One region of the Diaphorobacter oryzae DSM 22780 genome, then DNA from elsewhere that is predicted to be linked to it. Evidence: predicted binding sites of a transcription regulator. Region 1 holds the regulator's gene; each other region holds the start of a gene.
What was found. Region 1 encodes LexA, which represses DNA repair genes until DNA is damaged. Its sites were predicted from a motif close to ACTGTATNNNNATACAGT; they were not measured.

Region 1 (5,751 bases):
GAGCGCATCGCCGAAGCGGATTGCGCCCAGGGCTTCCTGTTCGACGGCTTCCCGCGCACCATCCCCCAGGCCGACGCCATGAAGGCCGCCGGCGTGAAGCTGGACTACGTGCTGGAAATCGACGTACCGTTCGACGCCATCATCGAACGCATGAGCGGCCGCCGCTCGCACCCCGCCTCGGGCCGCACCTACCACGTCAAGTTCAACCCGCCCAAGGTGGAGGGCCTGGACGACGTGACCGGCGAACCCCTGGTGCAGCGCGAGGACGACAAGGAAGAAACCGTGAAGAAGCGCCTGCAGGTCTACAGCGACCAGACGCGCCCGCTGGTGGACTACTACTCCGGCTGGGCCCAAACCGACCCCGCCGGAGCCCCCAAGTACCGCGCCATCCAGGGCACGGGCAGCGTGGAAGAGATCACCGCACGCGCCTTCGAGGCCCTGGCGAGCTGATCCGCCCCGCCCCCATGGCACAACGCCCCGCTCTGCGGGGCGTTGTGGTTTGTGGCGCGTGGTTTCTCAGGCCTGGGCGATGGCCGCCTGCATCAGCTCCAGCAGCAGGCTCACACGGGCCTTCACGGGGCTGAGCCCGTCCGCGTCGCGCCACGGCGCATCGCGCAGGCTCACCATGCGCCCCTGCGGGCAGCGCGACGCCACGCGCACCTGCACGCCGGCGGCCGCGGCGCGCGCCAGGGCGGCCTCCAGGGCATGGTGCAGCGTGCCATCGCCCGTAGCGGCCGCCACGATGCCCTGCACCTGCCCGTGCACCAGACAGTCCACCAGCCTGCCGTCGGCGCCGGCATGGCTCATCACGATGTCCACCCGCGGCCAGGCCACGCCGTCCAGGGCCGGCACCAGCGCGCCATGGAGCGGCACGCCCGCCTGGGGTGCGCAGCCGCGCGCCCAGCGCACGCGCCCCGCCTCTATCCAGCCCAGGGGGCCCACGTCGCTCGACTCAAAGGCGTCCAGCCGCAGCGGATGCACCTTGCTCACCTCGCGCGCGCCGTGCACCACGCCCGCGGCCACCACCAGCACGCCGCGCGCCGACGCCTCTGCCGCCAGCGTCACCGCGTCGAGCAGGTTCTGCGGCCCGTCCGGCGCGAGCGCGGTGGCCGGACGCATGGCACAGGTCAGCACCACCGGCTTGGTTGCGTCCAGCAGGTTGTGCAGCAGCCAGGCCGTTTCCTCCAGCGTGTCGGTGCCATGCGTGACGACGATGCCGGCCACCGCCGGGTCGGCCAGCAGCGCCGCGCAGCGCTGCGCCAGGCGCGTCCAGACATCGAAACCCATGTCCTTGCTGTCGAGCTGCGCGAGCTGCTCGGCCTCCAGCACGCCGCCCGCCGCCTGCGCCAGGCCGGGCACGGCGGCCAGCAGCTGCGCCACGCCGATCTGCGCCGCCGTGTAGCCCACGTTGGCACCGGGCACGTTGGACGTGCCGGCAATCGTGCCCCCGGTGCCCAGCACCACGATTTTTCTGTCTTGTCCCACTTGCATCCCTTTGGAAACTGTTTAAAAATACAGATACTGGATTAAAAAACAGTTGTTCATCCACCCGCCTGCATTGGATCGCACCATGCTCGACAGCCCCAAGCTCACCGCCCGCCAGCAGCAGATCCTGGACTTGATCCAGACCGCCATCGCGCGCACCGGCGCGCCACCCACGCGCGCCGAGATCGCGGCCGAACTGGGCTTCAAGTCCGCCAACGCCGCCGAAGAGCACCTGCAGGCCCTGGCGCGCAAGGGCGTCATCGAGCTGGTGAGTGGCACCTCGCGCGGCATCCGGCTGCGCGGCGAAACCGTGCGCAACATCAACGCCGCACGCGGCACCCAGTTCAGCCTGCCGATTCCCGGCCTGTCGCAGCTCACGCTGCCGCTGATAGGCCGCGTCGCCGCAGGCTCGCCCATTCTCGCCCAGGAGCATGTGGACCAGACCTACACCGTGGAGGGCAGCCTGTTTGCGCACAAGCCGGACTACCTGCTCAAGGTGCGCGGCATGTCCATGCGCGACGCCGGCATCATGGACGGCGACCTGCTGGCCGTGCAGACCACGCGCGAGGCGCGCAACGGGCAGATCATCGTCGCCCGACTGGGGGACGACGTGACGGTCAAGCGCCTGCGCCGCACGGGCAGCGCCATCGAGCTGCTGCCCGAGAACCCCGACTACCCCGTGATCCGGGTCGAGCCCGGCGAGCCCTTCGAGATCGAAGGCCTCGCCGTGGGCCTGATCCGCAACACCATGCTCATGTAGCGCGCACCCCTCCGGTGCGAGCGCCGCCGCAGGTGGCGGGCGTCTGGCATGGAGGTGCGCAGCGGGCATCACGCCCGGCGGCGGCCGCATGCCAACCCTGCGGATGCGCGCTTTTTTGGCAATCCTGCCTGTGTTCCACCTTCATGCCCCTGGCATGCCGGAGTTTTCACATGGGATTTGCCCTCTCCACACTTTCCGCCCTCTACCGCCCCCTGCGCCGCGTCGCCGTATGGGTGCGGTCGCACGCCTCCCGCCCTGTGGCCGGGGCCTGTACGGAAGCCTTGCGCGATGGCGTGCCAGGCGCCACGGCGTTGCGCCCCCTGCACGTGCAGCGGCTGCCAGCCTTGGCCAGGCCGCTGCCTGTTGGCCAGAGCGCACGGCTGGCGCCGGCCGGGGAGCTGGCCCGCTGCGCCGCTGCATCACCGCCGACCCGTCCGCTGCGCGTGATCCTGAACCGCCACGAAGGCAACGCCTGCCGCCTGGTGATTTCCGGGCGCATGGCCGATGTGTGCGCAGAGCTGGAGCGGCTCGCCCTGCCTTAATGGCCGCTGCGTGGCCGTGCTGGCGGCCGGCGATGACGGGAACGGGCACCCAGCGCATGGCCTGTTCCTACAATGGCTGGCACCGCACCCCGCCCGCCCACCGCCATGCCCCATGAATCCCGCCTGGACCAGTCCCTGCGCCAACTGCTGCAGGGCCGCCGCACCGCTGCGCTGGGCACGCTGCAGGCAGCGCCCCCGGAAGCAGGCGCCACAGGCCAAGTCGCCGCGGTGTCGTTCGTGCCCTATGCCATCGACCCCGCTGCTCGGGTGCTGTTGATCCATGTGAGCGCCCTCGCCGCCCACAGCCGCAATCTGCAGCACTCGCCCCTGGTGTCGCTGCTGATCACCGCGCCCGAGGAGCCAGACCAGCCGGTGCATGCGCTGGAGCGCGTCACGGTGTACGGCCGGGCCACGGTGCTGGCGCCAGAGGCGGCCGGCGCGGCCCGGGCGGCCTACCTGCGGCGCTTCCCCGAGGCCGAGCCCATGACCGCCCTGGGCGACTTCCGCTTCGTACAGATCGCGCCGCTGGGCGCGCGCCATGTCGCGGGCTTTGGCGCCGCGCGGGATCTGTCGGCCGACGCACTGGCCGCGCTGCTGGCGCCTTGACCGCCCCCGCGCCCCGGCAGGTGACGCCGGCGCGGCATGCCAGCCGCTATGAGGCTATGAGGCGAGCTGGAACCAGACCTTGTCCAGCCGCTTGATGCTGACCGGGTACGGCGTGCGCAGCTCCTGCGCGAAGAAGCTCACGCGCAGCTCCTCCAGCATCCAGCGGTACTCCTGCATGCGCGCGTCCACCTGGCCCTTGCACTCGGCCACCAGGCGCCAGTAGCGCTGCTCCAGCGGCTGCAGCTCCTTCAACTTGGCGGCGTCGCGGGCCGGATCGGCACGCACCTTGTCCAGGCGCGCGACGATGGCCTTCAGATAGCGCGCGTAGTGCTGCAACTGCACCCAGGGCGCGGCGGCGATGAACTGGCGGGGCATCAGCCTTTGCAGCTGCTGGGCCGCATCGGCCGTGGCCTCGGGGGCGTTCTTGGTGTCCTTGATCTTGCGCTGGGCCGCCGCGTACTCGACCAGGATCACGCCGGCCATGCGCGCCACTTCGTTGGCGATCAGCGTCAGCCGCCCGCGTCCGTCCTGCACACGCTGCTGAAACTGCGCCGCGTTGGCCGGCAGCGGCTCCTGCAGGAAGGCGCGGTCGATGGCCACGTCGATGATCTGGGCGCGCAGCTCCTCCTGCGTGCCCAGCGGCATGTAGGCCACGGCCATTTTCTGCAGGTCGGGGATGTTCTTCTCCAGGTACTTGAGCGCATCCTTGATCTGCAGCGCAAACAGCCGGCGCAGGCCGACGCGGTGGCGGGCGGCCGCGGCCTCGGGTTCGTCGAACACCTCGATGCCCACGGCATCGCCCTGGTCGATGAGCGCCGGAAAGCCGATCAGCGTCTGGCTGCCCTTCTGGATTTCCATCAGCTCGGGCAGTTCGCCAAAGGTCCACTGGGTATAGCGCGCGTCCACCTGGCTGGCCTGGCCGCCCTTGGGGGCGGCGCCCTCATTTTTGATAGCTGCTTGCGCTTGCCTTCCCTTGGTTTCAGGTACTTTTTTATCTGAAACTGGCTTCTGGTCTGCGCCAGCAGCTATCTTTAATGAGGCCAGCGCCTGGAAGGCGCCCCGGGCCTTGGCGCCCAGCTCGGCTTTGAGCGCGCCCAAGTTGCGGCCCTGGCCCAGCTGGCGGCCATGCTCGTCGGTCACGCGGAAGTTCATGAACAGGTGCGGGCTCAGCATGTCGAGCTTGAAGTCCGCGCGTTTCACGTCGAGCGAGGTCTCGCCCTGCACCTGCTTGAGCAGCGCGTCGATCAGCCCGCCCTGGGCCCAGCGCTCTTCCGAGGCGAACAGCGCGGCCAGCCGCGCCGCGCTTTCGGGCAGCGGCACGAAGCGGCTGCGCGGGCGCTGCGGCAGGCTCTTGAGCAGGGCCTGGATCTTGTCCTTGAGCATGCCGGGCACCAGCCATTCGGCGCGCTCCTCGCTCACCTGGTTGAGCACGAACAGCGGCACCGTCACGGTGACGCCGTCGCGCGCATCGCCCGGGCTGTGCAGGTAGGCGGCCGTGCAGTCCACGCCGCCCAGCTTGACGGTCTTGGGGAAGTTGTCGGTGGTGATGCCCGCGGCCTCGTGGCGCATCAGCTCGTCCCTGGACAGGCGCAGCAGCTCCGGCCGGCCCCGGCTCTCCGCGCGGAACCAGTGGTCGAACGTGGCGCCGCTGTAGATGTCCTGGGGCAGGTGCTGGTCGTAGAAGGCGTAGATCAACTCGTCGTCCACCAGCACGTCCTGGCGGCGGGACTTGTGCTCCAGCTCCTCCACCTTGCGCACCAGCTTCAGGTTGGCGGCCAGGAAATGCCACGGCGTCTCCCACTCGCCCTCCACCAGCGCCTGGCGGATGAACAGCTGGCGCGCCTCGTAGGGGTCGATGCGCCCATAGCTGACGCGGCGGCCGTTGTAGACCACCAGGCCGTAGAGCGTGGCCCGCTCCAGCGCCACCACGTCGGCCTGCTTCTTGGACCAGTGCGGGTCCAGCAGCTGCTTCTTGAGCAGGTGGCCGCCCACCTCTTCCAGCCACTGTGGCTCAATGGCGGCAATGCCCCGGCCGTACAGGCGGGACGTCTCCACCTGCTCGGCCGCCACGATCCAGCGCCCGGGCTTCTTGCTCAGGTGCGCGCCGGGGTGCGGGTGGAACTTGATGCCGTGCGCGCCCAGATAGGCGTCGCTTTCCTCGGCGCGGTAGCCGATGTTGCCCAGCAGCCCCGACAGCATGGACAGGTGCACCGCCTCGTAGCCGGCGGGCTCCACGTTCACCTGCCACTTGTGCTCCTTCACCACCGTGAGCAGCTGGCTGTGGATGTCGCGCCACTCGCGCACGCGGCGGATGTTGATGTAGTTCTGCCGCAGCAGCTGCTCCCACTGGCGGTTGCT
Region 2 (5,751 bases), on a different contig from region 1:
GCCACCTCCATGGGCACGGCCTTGTGGTCCAGCGGCGAGAGGTCGTCGGGCTTGCGCGCGCGGATGCGCTCCTCCAGCTGGTGCAGCGGCTTGATGCCCCGCGCCAGCGCCAGCCACACCAGCAGCACGGCCAGCGGCAGGATGACGAACTGCGGCAGCATCACGCCCTTGATGATCTCGGTGGCCAGCACGCTGCGCTTGGCGCGCGTCTCGGCCACCTGCACCAGCGCGGCGGGCGCGTCGGGCAGGGGCACGCGCACCCAGATGTAGGCCACGCGGATGTCGATGCCGCGCAGCTCGGCGTCGCGCAGCCGCACCTCGCCGGAGAAGGTGCGCTCATCAGGCGGCGGCAGCGGCAGGTCGCGCTCGCCCGACAGGTGCTCGCCCGTGGGCGAGAGCACCTGGTAGTACACGATGTCGGACTCGTCGGCGCGCAGGATCTCGCTGGCGGGCTGGGGCAGGTTGAACAGCACCCTGCCGTCCTGCACGGTGACGAGCTGCGCCAGCGCATGGGCGTTGTACTCGAGCGCCCGGTCAAAGGGCTTGTTGGCTAGGCCCTGGGCCACCAGCCAGGTGAGCGCCAGGCTCACGGGCCACAGCAGCAGCAGCGGCGTGAGCATCCAGTCCAGGATTTCGCCGAAGAGGGAGCGCTGCTCGCGCTGGAAGATTTTCAAGTGCCGGCCCTGCTGGTATGTAGTGTTTCAGGCCATCAGCGCCCGCCCATCAAGCGTGAATAGCTATTTATTTAATAGCGTCAGCTGGGGATTTTCTCCAGGCAGTAGCCCAGGCCGCGCACGGTGGCGATGCGGATGGGGCCGCGCTCGATCTTCTTGCGCAGGCGGTGGATGTAGACCTCGATGGCGTTGTTGCTCACCTCCTCGCCCCACTCGCACAGGCGCTCCACGAGCTGCTCCTTGCTCACCAGGCGGCCGGCGCGCTGCAGCAGCACCTCCAGCAGGCCCAGCTCGCGCGCCGACAGCTCGACCATCTTGCCGTCGATGGTGGCCACGCGCCCGGCCTGGTCGTACACCAGGGGCCCGTGCTTGATGGCGCTGCTGGTACCGCCCATGCCGCGGCGCGTGAGCGCGCGCACGCGCGCCTCCAGCTCGGACAGCGCGAACGGCTTGGCCATGTAGTCGTCGGCCCCCAGGTCCAGGCCCTTGACGCGCTCATCCACGCTGTCGGCCGCGGTGAGGATCAGCACCGGCAGGGCCGAGCCGCGCCCGCGCAGGCGCTTCAAGACCTCCAGCCCGTGCATCCGGGGCAGGCCCAGGTCGAGGATCAGCAGGTCGAACTCGTTGTTGGTCATGAGCGCGGCATCGACCTCGGTGCCGCTGGCCACATGGTCCACCACGGCCCCCGAGCCGCGCAGCGTGCGCAGGAGCCCGTCGGCGAGCACCTGGTCGTCTTCGGCAATGAGGATGCGCATGGGGATATCTCCTGTGGTGCCCAGGCGCTGCGGGTGCGCCTCGGGCCTTGAATTTGGGCCAAATTCTAGGCCGTACCGCCACCCGCGTAGGCCTCCAGCCCCAGCGCGACCACCGTGGCCACCTCCGGGCCCACCTCGGCGCGGAACTCCGCCTCCGCCTGCGCCACCGCGGCGCGGAAGGCCTCCAGCCACGCCAGCCCCGTGGGCGTGAAGCAGACCCGCCGCGCACGGGCGTCGTGCGGATCGCTCTCGCGCGTGACCAGGCCCCAGGCCACGCACTGGTCCACCAGGCCGGCCATGGACTGCTTGGCCATGCCGGCGCGCTCGGCCAGGTCGGTCAGCCGGTCGCCCGCCAGCGACAGATGCCGCGTGATGTGGATGTGCGCCGCGCTCACCTGGTCGCGCGCCGCCAGGTTGGACAGCGCCAGCGGCACCTCCACGTTGCGCGCCATGAGCTGCAGCACGCGCGCGTCGAAGCGGCGCATGGCATGTCCCAGCATGCGGCCCAGATGCGTCTGGCGCCAGCGGTCGTCGGGCAGGGGGAGAGCACTCATGGCTCAATTGTCAGCCAAACTGACCAAAAATTCGTTGGAACAATCGGCAGACGCCCATAGACTACTGTTCAAGCATCCAGCCTGTCATTGAAAACAGTGGCAGCCCGGCCCTACCGAACCACCCCGATTCCAGACCCGAAGGAGCATTCCATGGACGCCACCGTCAAAGGCAACGCCGCCGCCAACAGCGAAAAGGCCAAGGCCCTGCAGGCCGCACTCGCCCAGATCGAGAAGCAGTTCGGCAAGGGCACCATCATGCGCCTGGGCGAGGGCGAGGCCATCGAGGACATCCAGGTGGTTTCCACCGGCTCGCTGGGCCTGGACGTGGCGCTGGGCGTAGGCGGCCTGCCGCGCGGCCGCGTGATCGAGATCTACGGCCCGGAAAGTTCGGGCAAGACCACGCTGACGCTGCAGGTCATCGCCGAGATGCAAAAGCAGGGCGGCACCTGCGCCTTCGTCGACGCCGAGCATGCGCTGGATGTGCAGTACGCCAGCAAGCTGGGCGTGCAGCTGCCCGAGCTGCTCATCAGCCAGCCCGACACCGGCGAGCAGGCGCTGGAGATCGTGGACAGCCTGGTGCGCTCCGGCGCCGTGGACCTGATCGTCGTGGACTCGGTCGCCGCGCTCACGCCCAAGGCCGAAATCGAGGGCGAGATGGGCGACGCCCTGCCCGGCCTGCAGGCCCGCCTGATGAGCCAGGCGCTGCGCAAGCTCACGGCCACGATCAAGAAGACCAACTGCATGGTCATCTTCATCAACCAGATCCGCATGAAGATCGGCGTGATGTTCGGCAGCCCCGAGACCACGACCGGCGGCAACGCGCTGAAGTTCTACGCCTCGGTGCGCCTGGACATCCGCCGCATTGGCACCATCAAGAAGGGCGACGAGGCCATCGGCAACGAGACCCGCGTGAAGGTGGTGAAGAACAAGGTCTCGCCCCCGTTCAAGCAGGCCGAGTTCGACATCCTGTTCGGCGAGGGCATCTCGCGCGAGGGCGAGATCATCGACATGGGCGTGAACGCGCGCATCCTCGAAAAGAGCGGCGCCTGGTACGCCTACAACGGCGAGAAGATCGGCCAGGGCCGCGACAACGCGCGCGAATTCCTGCGCGAGAACCCCGGCCTGGCCGTGGAGATCGAAAACAAGGTGCGCGACAGCCTGGGCATTGCCCTGCTGCCCACGGCCACCCCGGCCAGCGCCCCCGAGGACAAGCCCGCGCGCGGCAAGAAGGCCGACAAGGCCGGCGACGCCGAGGCCTGACCCTGTCCCGCTGGATTTGCGATGAAAACCGCCTCCAGCGCTTGTGAGACAAGCGCTGGCAGCTATTTTTATTAGAGCAACCATGGGATTTGCCACGCCCTCCCTCAAGGCCCGCGCGCTGCGCCTGCTGGCCCAGCGCGAGCATTCGCGCAACGAGCTGCAGGCCAAGCTGGCGCGCCATGTACAGGAGGGCGAGGACCTGGCCGCGCTGCTCGACGAGCTGCAGGCCAAGGACTTCATCAACGCCGAGCGCGTGGCCGAGTCCGTGGTGCACCGTCGCGCCGCGCGCCTGGGAACCCAGCGCGTGCTGCAGGAGCTGCGCCGCAAGGGCCTCGACGAAGACCTGGTGCGCGCCGCCGGCGCGCGGCTGGCCGGCACCGAGCTGGAACGCGCCCAGGCCGTGTGGCGCCAGCGCTTTGGCGGCCGGCCGGTCGCCGCCACGCCGCAGGAGCGCGCGCGCCAGATGCGCTTTCTGGCCGCACGCGGCTTTGCCGGCGATGTGGTGCGCCGCGTGGTGCAGGCCGCAGGCACGCTGGAGGCGGACGATGGCGGGGACGGCTGGGACGGCACCGGCGAGGACGGCGGCGACTGATCTTGCCACTCCCGCACCGGCGCCATCCAGGTGAAAAGCGGCTCCAACGCCCGCCCATCAAGCGCCAACAGCTTCCATTTCAATAGCAACCGCCGGCCACGGCGGCGGCCTCAGCCGAGCAGGCGCTCGGGATTGGCGTCGAGCTTGGCCAGCGCATCGCGCGTGGCGCGCAGCGTGAGGCCTTCTTCCTCCTGCGCCACGAGCAGCCCGGCCTGCAGATAGGCGCCCAGGCGCCGCAGCTGCAGGAGGTAGCTGCTGCCGTCCATGGCCGCGAACAGGTGCAGCTGCTTGTGCTGGCTGTGCCAGGCGTACTGCACCTGGGCCGAGGCGCCGTTGTGGTCCAGCGTGAACCAGGTGCCCAGCTGCAGCTGCTGCGCCCAGGCCACCATCTCGTCCTGCACCGGCGCGCCGTTGTCGGCGATGACGTGGATGGACGAGGCGTCGATGCCCAGCAGCATCTCGATGTTGTCCGCGCTCAGCGGCATGTCGCCCAGCGTCGCGTCGCCGATGTAGTCCTCGAGGTTGGCCAGCCGCTTGGCCATGGCGTCGATGTGGGCCTGCGGGATCGTGGCCGTCTTGGACAGGAAGGCGTCGGCCAGCGTGTCGGTCAGCAGCTTGATCTGCGCATCCTGCTCCGCGCCCGTCACGCCGATCAGCGCCAGCCCCTGGCGCAGGCCCTGCAGCAGCGCCGGCAGGTGCTGGATGACCTGGGCGCGGTCGGCGCGGTTGGGCTTGGCGCTGGCCGCCCACACCAGGTCGGCCGCGGCGCGCTTGTAGGCGGTGGTGTCGGCGTGCTGCGGGCCGTCGCGCACGGCCGAGATGGCCAGCACCTCGGCCCAGGTCTTGAACAGGAACTCGCGGATCTCGTCGCGCACCGGCATGTCCTTGAGCATGGTGCGCAGCTCGATCGTGTACTGGATCGCCAGCGTCTCGCGCTGCTCGACCTGCTGGGCCACGCTGACGATGCGCGAGGTGCCCTGCTTCTCGGTCAGGAACTTGGCGAGGAAGCTCTCGAACTCGCCCAGCACCAGCTCGAACACGCGCCGCCCGGTCTCGGGGTACTGCTCGATCACCTGCACGATGCGGCGGATCTCGGCCTCCAGCGCGCTGCCGTTGATGGAGCTGGCATCGAAGCCCAGCACGCAGGCGCCCATGCGGTCGATGAGCTGGCGCGCGGGGTGGGTCAGGTTGCTGAAGAATTCGGGCTCGGCCAGCGCCACGCGCAGCACGGGCACCTGCAGGCGCGCGAACCACACGCGCACCGCGGGCGGGATGCGGTCCTCGCTCAGGATGCTCTGGAACATCAGCGCCACCACCTCAATGATGGCCTTCTCACTGGCCGTGGCGGCCTTTTTCTTGAACTCGGCCGAACGCTCGCGCACCACGCTGGCGACCTGCACCACCGCCTGCGGGCTGTAGTCCTCCACCAGGGTGGCCATGCCGCTGTAATAGCTGTCGGCCTGCACGCGCTGGGCCGCCAGGGCATGCACCAGCGCCGCGGATGCGGGCGGCGCCTTGGCCATGTCGTAGCCCGTGGTGGGCTGGGTCAGCAGGCGCCGCAGCTGCACCATCACGCCCTGGGCGCGTTGGCGCGCACGCACCAGCGGGTTGCCCATGCCGGCCATGGGCAGCGGCCGCACGCCGCCCGGCAGAGGCACATGCATGGAAGCAGCGCCCGCGGCGCGGGTGGCCATGAATTCGGTCTCGCGCACCAGCGATGCGCGCGACTGCTGCAGCGCCTGAGAAGCCAGCCCCGCCGGCCCCGAGGCAGGCGCGACCGCCGGGCTGGCGGTGCTCGGCCCCAGCGCGCCGGGGCCGCTGCCCGGAGCTGGGCGGCGTACGCGCGCGCGCAGGTCGTCCGTGGCCGCCACGCCCTGCTCGTCGTACAGCTTCACCAGCGCCTGGTACGCCGGCAG
Region 3 (5,751 bases), on a different contig from region 1:
TGATCATCGCCGGTTTCGTGACGCTGTGGCTGGCCGTCAGGCAGCCAGACCCCCTGCTGGCGGAGGACTATTACCAGCGCGGGCTGGACATCAACAAGACCCTCAAAAACCCGGACATCAGCATGGCGCCGGCGATGAAGGGGCGCAACCATGCGGCCACGCCGGTGGAGGACCAGCCGCGCTGACCGGGTGCCATTTCTAAGGGGAATCAGGGATTCGTGCACCCTTTGCATGCGGGGTGCATGGTGCTAGGCTGTCACCATTGCAAGGAGGCGTGCGATGTGGACACAGCGACTGATGTGGATAGCCTGGCCTGCCTTTCTCATGGCCGGCGTGATGGAGATGGTGGTGTTTGCCTTCGTGGACCCAGAGGCACTGCACTGGTTTGACGGCCAGCCCATGGGTCTGTCGAATCAGGGGGTCTACACCATTGCCTTCTTCATTTTCTGGATAGTCACCATGGCGTCAGGAGCACTGACCACGCTGCTGTCCCTTTCTCCCTTTGAACTCAACCGCTGCCCGGTGCCCAAGGGGGAGCGGCCACTCGACTGCCCAAAGTACCAGCCCTGACCCACACGTGTGGGCCGGAGGTGTTGGCCGCTAGTGCGCTGTGACGATGCCAGGCCCGCGGGCATCAGCCCGCCGAACCCTGGGCCAAGTAGGACGGCTGGGACAGGCCCTGTTCCTTGTTTTTCTTCAATGCTGCAATGCGAGGCAGCTGCGAAGGACCCATCACCAGCGCGGCTTGCTCATCTCCCGATGTCAGTTCCGCTTCCAGACGCGCAACGCGGTGCCGGTACATCTTGGCCAGGGCGGCGTGGTGCTCCGCTGCATTCTCGTGTTCCAGTGCGGCCATGCGAGCTTCATCAAGGCTGTGCTGGATGCGGCGGGCATAAATGGTTCCGGGATCAAAGAATCGTTTGAGCATGATCTTCCTCCTGGCAGGGCTGGAACAGGGGTGCTTGCGAGCCGGGCCAAGGCCCTTTCAGCACATCAGACGAAAGCCCTTATGGTCCGACCGACTGGTGCAGTATCAGTGCTTCATGTATGCAAGACAACGCATAAGTCTCGGTCGGCCGCGGTATTGAGGGCTTGTCCTACACCTGGGCGCATGCGATGGTTCGGCAGGCCGGCTGGCGCGAAAAATCAACCGTTTGAAGGAACGGGGAGGGCGCCCCGTTTATGATGCGGCCCGTCCAGTCTGGTTCGCGCGCCAGCGCGCCACACCTGCCCGTAGCTCAACTGGATAGAGCAATTGCCTTCTAAGCAATAGGTCGGGGGTTCGAGTCCCTCCGGGCAGGCCATTGTTACAGCGGCCTGCGCACCGGGCCATACGCGGGTAGCGGCTCGCGCACGGCTGCGATGCGCTGCACGAAGCGCGCGGGGGCATCGAGGAAACCGTCTTCGTAGGCCACCACGCGCAGCCCGCTGCAGGCCTGCAGCAGCTCGCCGGGGCGCAGCAGGAATTCGGGGCGTGCGGGCCGGCCCACGGTTTCGTTGCCCTGGGCGAAGGTTTCGTAGAGCAGCACGCCACCCGGCGCCACGCTGTCCAAGAGGGTGGGCAGCAGGGGACGCCAGAGGTAGTTGGTGACCACCACGCAGGCGAAGCGGCGGCCCGGCAGGGGCCAGGGGTCGGCTTCGAGGTCGGCGGTGATGGCTTCTCCCCAGTTTGCTATTGAATTAATAGCTTTTTGCGCTGTATCTACGCCCGTTACAGGGTGATTTTGTTCATAAAACCAGCGCATGTGACGGCCCAGGCCGCAGGCCACGTCCAGCACGTCGCCGCCAGGGGGCACCAGATGCGACCAGCGCCGGATCCAGTCGGACGGGGGCTGCTCGCCGTGGTGTGGGGGGATGGGGGTGGTGTTTGGCATCAGAAGCAGGCCCAGACCTGGTCCGCCAGCGTCAGCATGAACTCTGGCTGCGTATACAGGGCAAACACGGCCAAGAGCACCAGCACGGCGGCTGTCAAGGCGGCTAGACGGGCCCAGCGGCTGGTTGGCGTGATCATGCGCGTGCCCCTTGTGGCACGGCGCGCGGGATGGCCCCCTCGCGCACCGGCAGATTCACCAGGCCGGCCAGGACGCCCAGTACGATGGCCAGGTACCAGACGATGTCATAGCTGCCCATGCGGTCGTACAGGTAGCCGCCAAGCCACACGCCCAGGAAGCTGCCGATCTGGTGGCTGAAGAACACGAAGCCGCTGAGCATGGACAGGTGCTGCACGCCGAAGATCTGCGCCACGGCGGCGTTCGTGGGCGGCACGGTGGACAGCCACAGCGCCCCGATCACGGCGGAGAACACGTAGACCGACATCGGCGACAGCGGAACCAGCAGAAAGATGGTGATGACCACGGCGCGGGCGAAGTAGATGAACGCCAGGATGTGGCGCTTCGGCATTCGCTGGCCCAGCGAGCCCGCGATGTAGGTGCCGAAGACGTTGAACAGCCCGATCAGCGCCAGCGCGTAGCTGGCCACCTGGGGCGTTAGCCCCTGGTCCTTGAGGTAGCTGGGCATGTGCACGCCGATGAACACCACCTGGAAGCCGCAGACGAAATAGCCCGCCGTGAGCAGCAGGAAGCTGGGGTAGCGCAGGGCCTCGGCAAAGGCCTCGCCCACGCTCTGGGTGCGTTTGACGGGGGCGCTGCCATGGAAGCCCGGCTCGCGCAGGCCGAAGGCCAGCGGCACGATCAGCAGCACCATGGCCGACAGCACCAGCAGCGCCTCCTGCCAGCCCAGGCGCAGGATGAGCTGGCCCTCCAGCGGCACCATGAGGAACTGGCCGAACGAGCCGGCGGCCGCCGCCACGCCCATGGCCCATGAGCGCCGCTCGGCCGAGATCTGCCGGCCCAGCACGCCGTAGATGATGGCGTAGGTGGTGCCGGCCTGGGCGGCGCCGATCAGCACGCCCGTGGTCAGCGCAAACAGCAGCGGCGTGGGCGACAGCGCCATGCCCGCCAGGCCCAGTGCGTAGAGCCCGGCCCCGCCGATGAGCACGCGAAACGCACCCAGCCGGTCGGCCAGCATGCCGCCGACGATGCCGAAGAGGCCCCAGGACAGGTTCTGGATGGCCATGGCCAGGGCGAAGGTCTGGCGCGTCCACCCCATGTCCTGCGTGACCGGCTGCAGCCACAGGCCGAAGCCGTGCCGGATGCCCATGGAGAGGGTGACGATGGCGGCGCCGCAAATCAGCACCTGGGCCATGGACAGTTTTCGCATTTCGTTGTGCATCCGGCGAATGTAGCGAAAACCCGCAGTACCCGCTGGAGGCGGGCCGTGGGCGGCCGGAAATACTGCCATCCTGGTTTTATATCCAGCACTACAATCCGCCGCCATGGCAGTCAAACCCGCATCCACTTCCGCCAGCGATTACTCCGAAGGTTCGATCCGCGTCCTCAAGGGCCTGGAGCCCGTCAAGCAGCGGCCCGGCATGTACACCCGCACCGACAACCCCCTGCACATCCTGCAGGAGGTGCTGGACAACGCGGCCGACGAGGCCCTGGCCGGCCACTGCAAGCGCGTCAAGGTCACGCTGCATGCCGACGGCTCGGTCAGCGTGGAGGACGACGGCCGCGGCATCCCGTTCGGCATGCACCCCGAGGAACGCGCGCCGGTGATCGAACTGGTGTTCACCCGGCTGCACGCGGGCGGCAAGTTCGACAAGGGCAAGGGCGGGGCCTACAGCTTCTCGGGTGGCCTGCACGGCGTGGGCGTGTCGGTGACCAATGCCCTGGCCACGCGGCTGGAGGCGACCACGCACCGCGAGGGGCAGGTGGCCCGCCTGGTGTTCGAGGGCGGCGACGTGACCGAGCCGCTGGTGGCGCGCCCCCTGGCGGCGGGCGAGCGCAAGCAGGGCACGACGGTGCGCGTGTGGCCCGATGCCAAGTACTTCGAGTCGAGCCAACTGCCCATGGGCGAGCTGACGCACCTGCTGCGCAGCAAGGCCGTGCTCATGCCCGGCGTGACGGTGCAGCTCATCAACGAGAAGACGCGCGACACCCAGACCTGGCAGTACAAGGGCGGCCTGCGCGACTACCTGGGCCAGACGCTGTCCTTCGATCCGGTGATTCCGCTGTTCGAGGGCGAGGGCTTTGCCGACCGCCACAGCGAGAGCTTCGCCGAGGGCGAGGGCGCCGCATGGTGCGTGGCCTTCACCGAGGAAGGCGCGCCCGTACGCGAAAGCTACGTCAACCTCATTCCCACCAGCGCCGGCGGCACGCACGAGAGCGGCCTGCGCGACGGCCTGTTCACCGCCGTCAAGAGCTTCATCGAGCTGCATTCGCTGCTGCCCAAGGGCGTGAAGCTCATGCCCGAGGACGTGTTCGCGCGCGCCAGCTATGTGCTCAGCGCCAAGGTGCTGGACCCGCAGTTCCAGGGCCAGATCAAGGAGCGGCTCAATTCCCGCGACGCCGTGCGGCTGGTGTCCAGCTTCGTGCGCCCCGCGCTCGAACTCTGGCTGAACCAGCATGTGGAGTACGGCAAGAAGCTGGCCGAACTCGCCATCAAGGCGGCGCAGACGCGCCAGCGCGCTGGCCAGAAGGTCGAGAAGCGCAAGGGCTCGGGCGTGGCCGTGCTGCCCGGCAAGCTCACCGACTGCGAAAGCCGCGACCTGGCCTACAACGAGGTCTTCCTGGTGGAGGGCGACTCGGCCGGCGGCAGTGCCAAGATGGGGCGCGACAAGGAAAGCCAGGCCATCCTGCCGCTGCGCGGCAAGGTGCTCAACACCTGGGAGGTGGACCGCGACCGCCTGTTCGCCAACACCGAGGTGCACGACATCTCGGTGGCCATCGGCGTGGATCCGCACGGCCCGAACGACACACCGGATCTGAGTGGCCTGCGCTACGGCAAGGTCTGCATCCTGTCCGACGCCGACGTGGACGGCTCGCACATCCAGGTGCTGCTGCTCACGCTGTTCTTCCGCCACTTTCCCAAGCTGGTGGAGGCGGGGCATATCTACGTGGCGCGCCCGCCGCTGTTCCGCGTCGACATTCCCGCGCGCGGCAAGAAACCGGCCGCCAAGGTCTATGCGCTGGACGAGGCCGAACTGGCCGCCATCCTCGACAAGGCCGCCAAGGACGGCGTGCCGCGCGAGAAGTGCCAGATCAGCCGCTTCAAGGGCCTGGGCGAGATGAACGCCGAGCAGCTGTGGGAAACCACGCTCAATCCCGACACGCGCCGGCTGCTGCCGGTGCAACTGGGCGCGTTCGACTTCGCGGCCACCGAGGGGTTGATCACCAAGCTCATGGGCAAGGGCGAGGCCGCCGCGCGGCGCGAGCTCATGGAGCTGCACGGCGACCTGGTGGACGTGGACATCTGATACGGACGCCCGTGGCCGCCAGCCCCATGCCGCGCATCTCCGCCCCGCGTACTTCAAGCCTTTCAGGCGTTTTGCGCAGGTGGATCGGGTGTATGCTGCTCCTGTTTTTGCAGCAGGCGGCGCATGCCGACCTGTGGGCCTTCGTCGATGCACGCGGCGTGACCCACTTCGCGGCGGAGCAGCTGGACGAACGCTACGCGCTGTTCTTTCGCGGCCATGACTTCGACTCCGCGCGCGACATGCCGGCCGCCGCCGCGCAGCCGGCAACGCCGGCCGATGCGGCCCCGCCCTCCGGCGCGCGGCTGCTGGCCTTCTTCGAGGTGTCGCACGACTACAAGCTCGTGCGCCAGCACCTGCGCGCCGCGGCCACCCACCATGGCGTGGACTACGAGCTGCTGCAGGCCGTGATCGCCACCGAATCGGGGTTCGATGCG

Region 2: recA (recombinase RecA) is a predicted target of LexA. The motif match lies at 2,047-2,064, and genes of this name have one in related genera.
Region 3: BP68_RS12080 (DNA topoisomerase IV subunit B) is a predicted target of LexA. The motif match lies at 3,301-3,318, and genes of this name have one in related genera.

Annotation. Positions count from the first base shown of each region.
Region 1 is NZ_JCANUL010000001.1:138,877-144,627, reverse strand. It holds gene adk (adenylate kinase) at 1-450, shown strand, start outside; gene BP68_RS00690 (asparaginase) at 517-1,491, opposite strand; gene lexA (transcriptional repressor LexA) at 1,571-2,245, shown strand; gene BP68_RS00680 (hypothetical protein) at 2,416-2,787, shown strand; gene BP68_RS00675 (pyridoxamine 5'-phosphate oxidase family protein) at 2,893-3,393, shown strand; gene hrpA (ATP-dependent RNA helicase HrpA) at 3,448-5,751, opposite strand, start outside.
Region 2 is NZ_JCANUL010000002.1:210,528-216,278, reverse strand. It holds gene BP68_RS04190 (sensor histidine kinase) at 1-674, opposite strand, end outside; gene BP68_RS04185 (response regulator) at 755-1,429, opposite strand; gene BP68_RS04180 (MarR family winged helix-turn-helix transcriptional regulator) at 1,495-1,983, opposite strand; gene recA (recombinase RecA) at 2,134-3,243, shown strand; gene recX (recombination regulator RecX) at 3,326-3,835, shown strand; gene BP68_RS04165 (DUF1631 domain-containing protein) at 3,946-5,751, opposite strand, start outside.
Region 3 is NZ_JCANUL010000006.1:188,657-194,407, forward strand. It holds gene BP68_RS12045 (FixH family protein) at 1-185, shown strand, start outside; gene BP68_RS12050 (hypothetical protein) at 280-570, shown strand; gene BP68_RS12055 (hypothetical protein) at 635-928, opposite strand; tRNA gene BP68_RS12060 (tRNA-Arg) at 1,228-1,304, shown strand; gene BP68_RS12065 (class I SAM-dependent methyltransferase) at 1,308-1,874, opposite strand; gene BP68_RS12070 (hypothetical protein) at 1,874-2,011, opposite strand; gene BP68_RS12075 (MFS transporter) at 2,008-3,231, opposite strand; gene BP68_RS12080 (DNA topoisomerase IV subunit B) at 3,335-5,317, shown strand; gene BP68_RS12085 (lytic transglycosylase domain-containing protein) at 5,410-5,751, shown strand, end outside.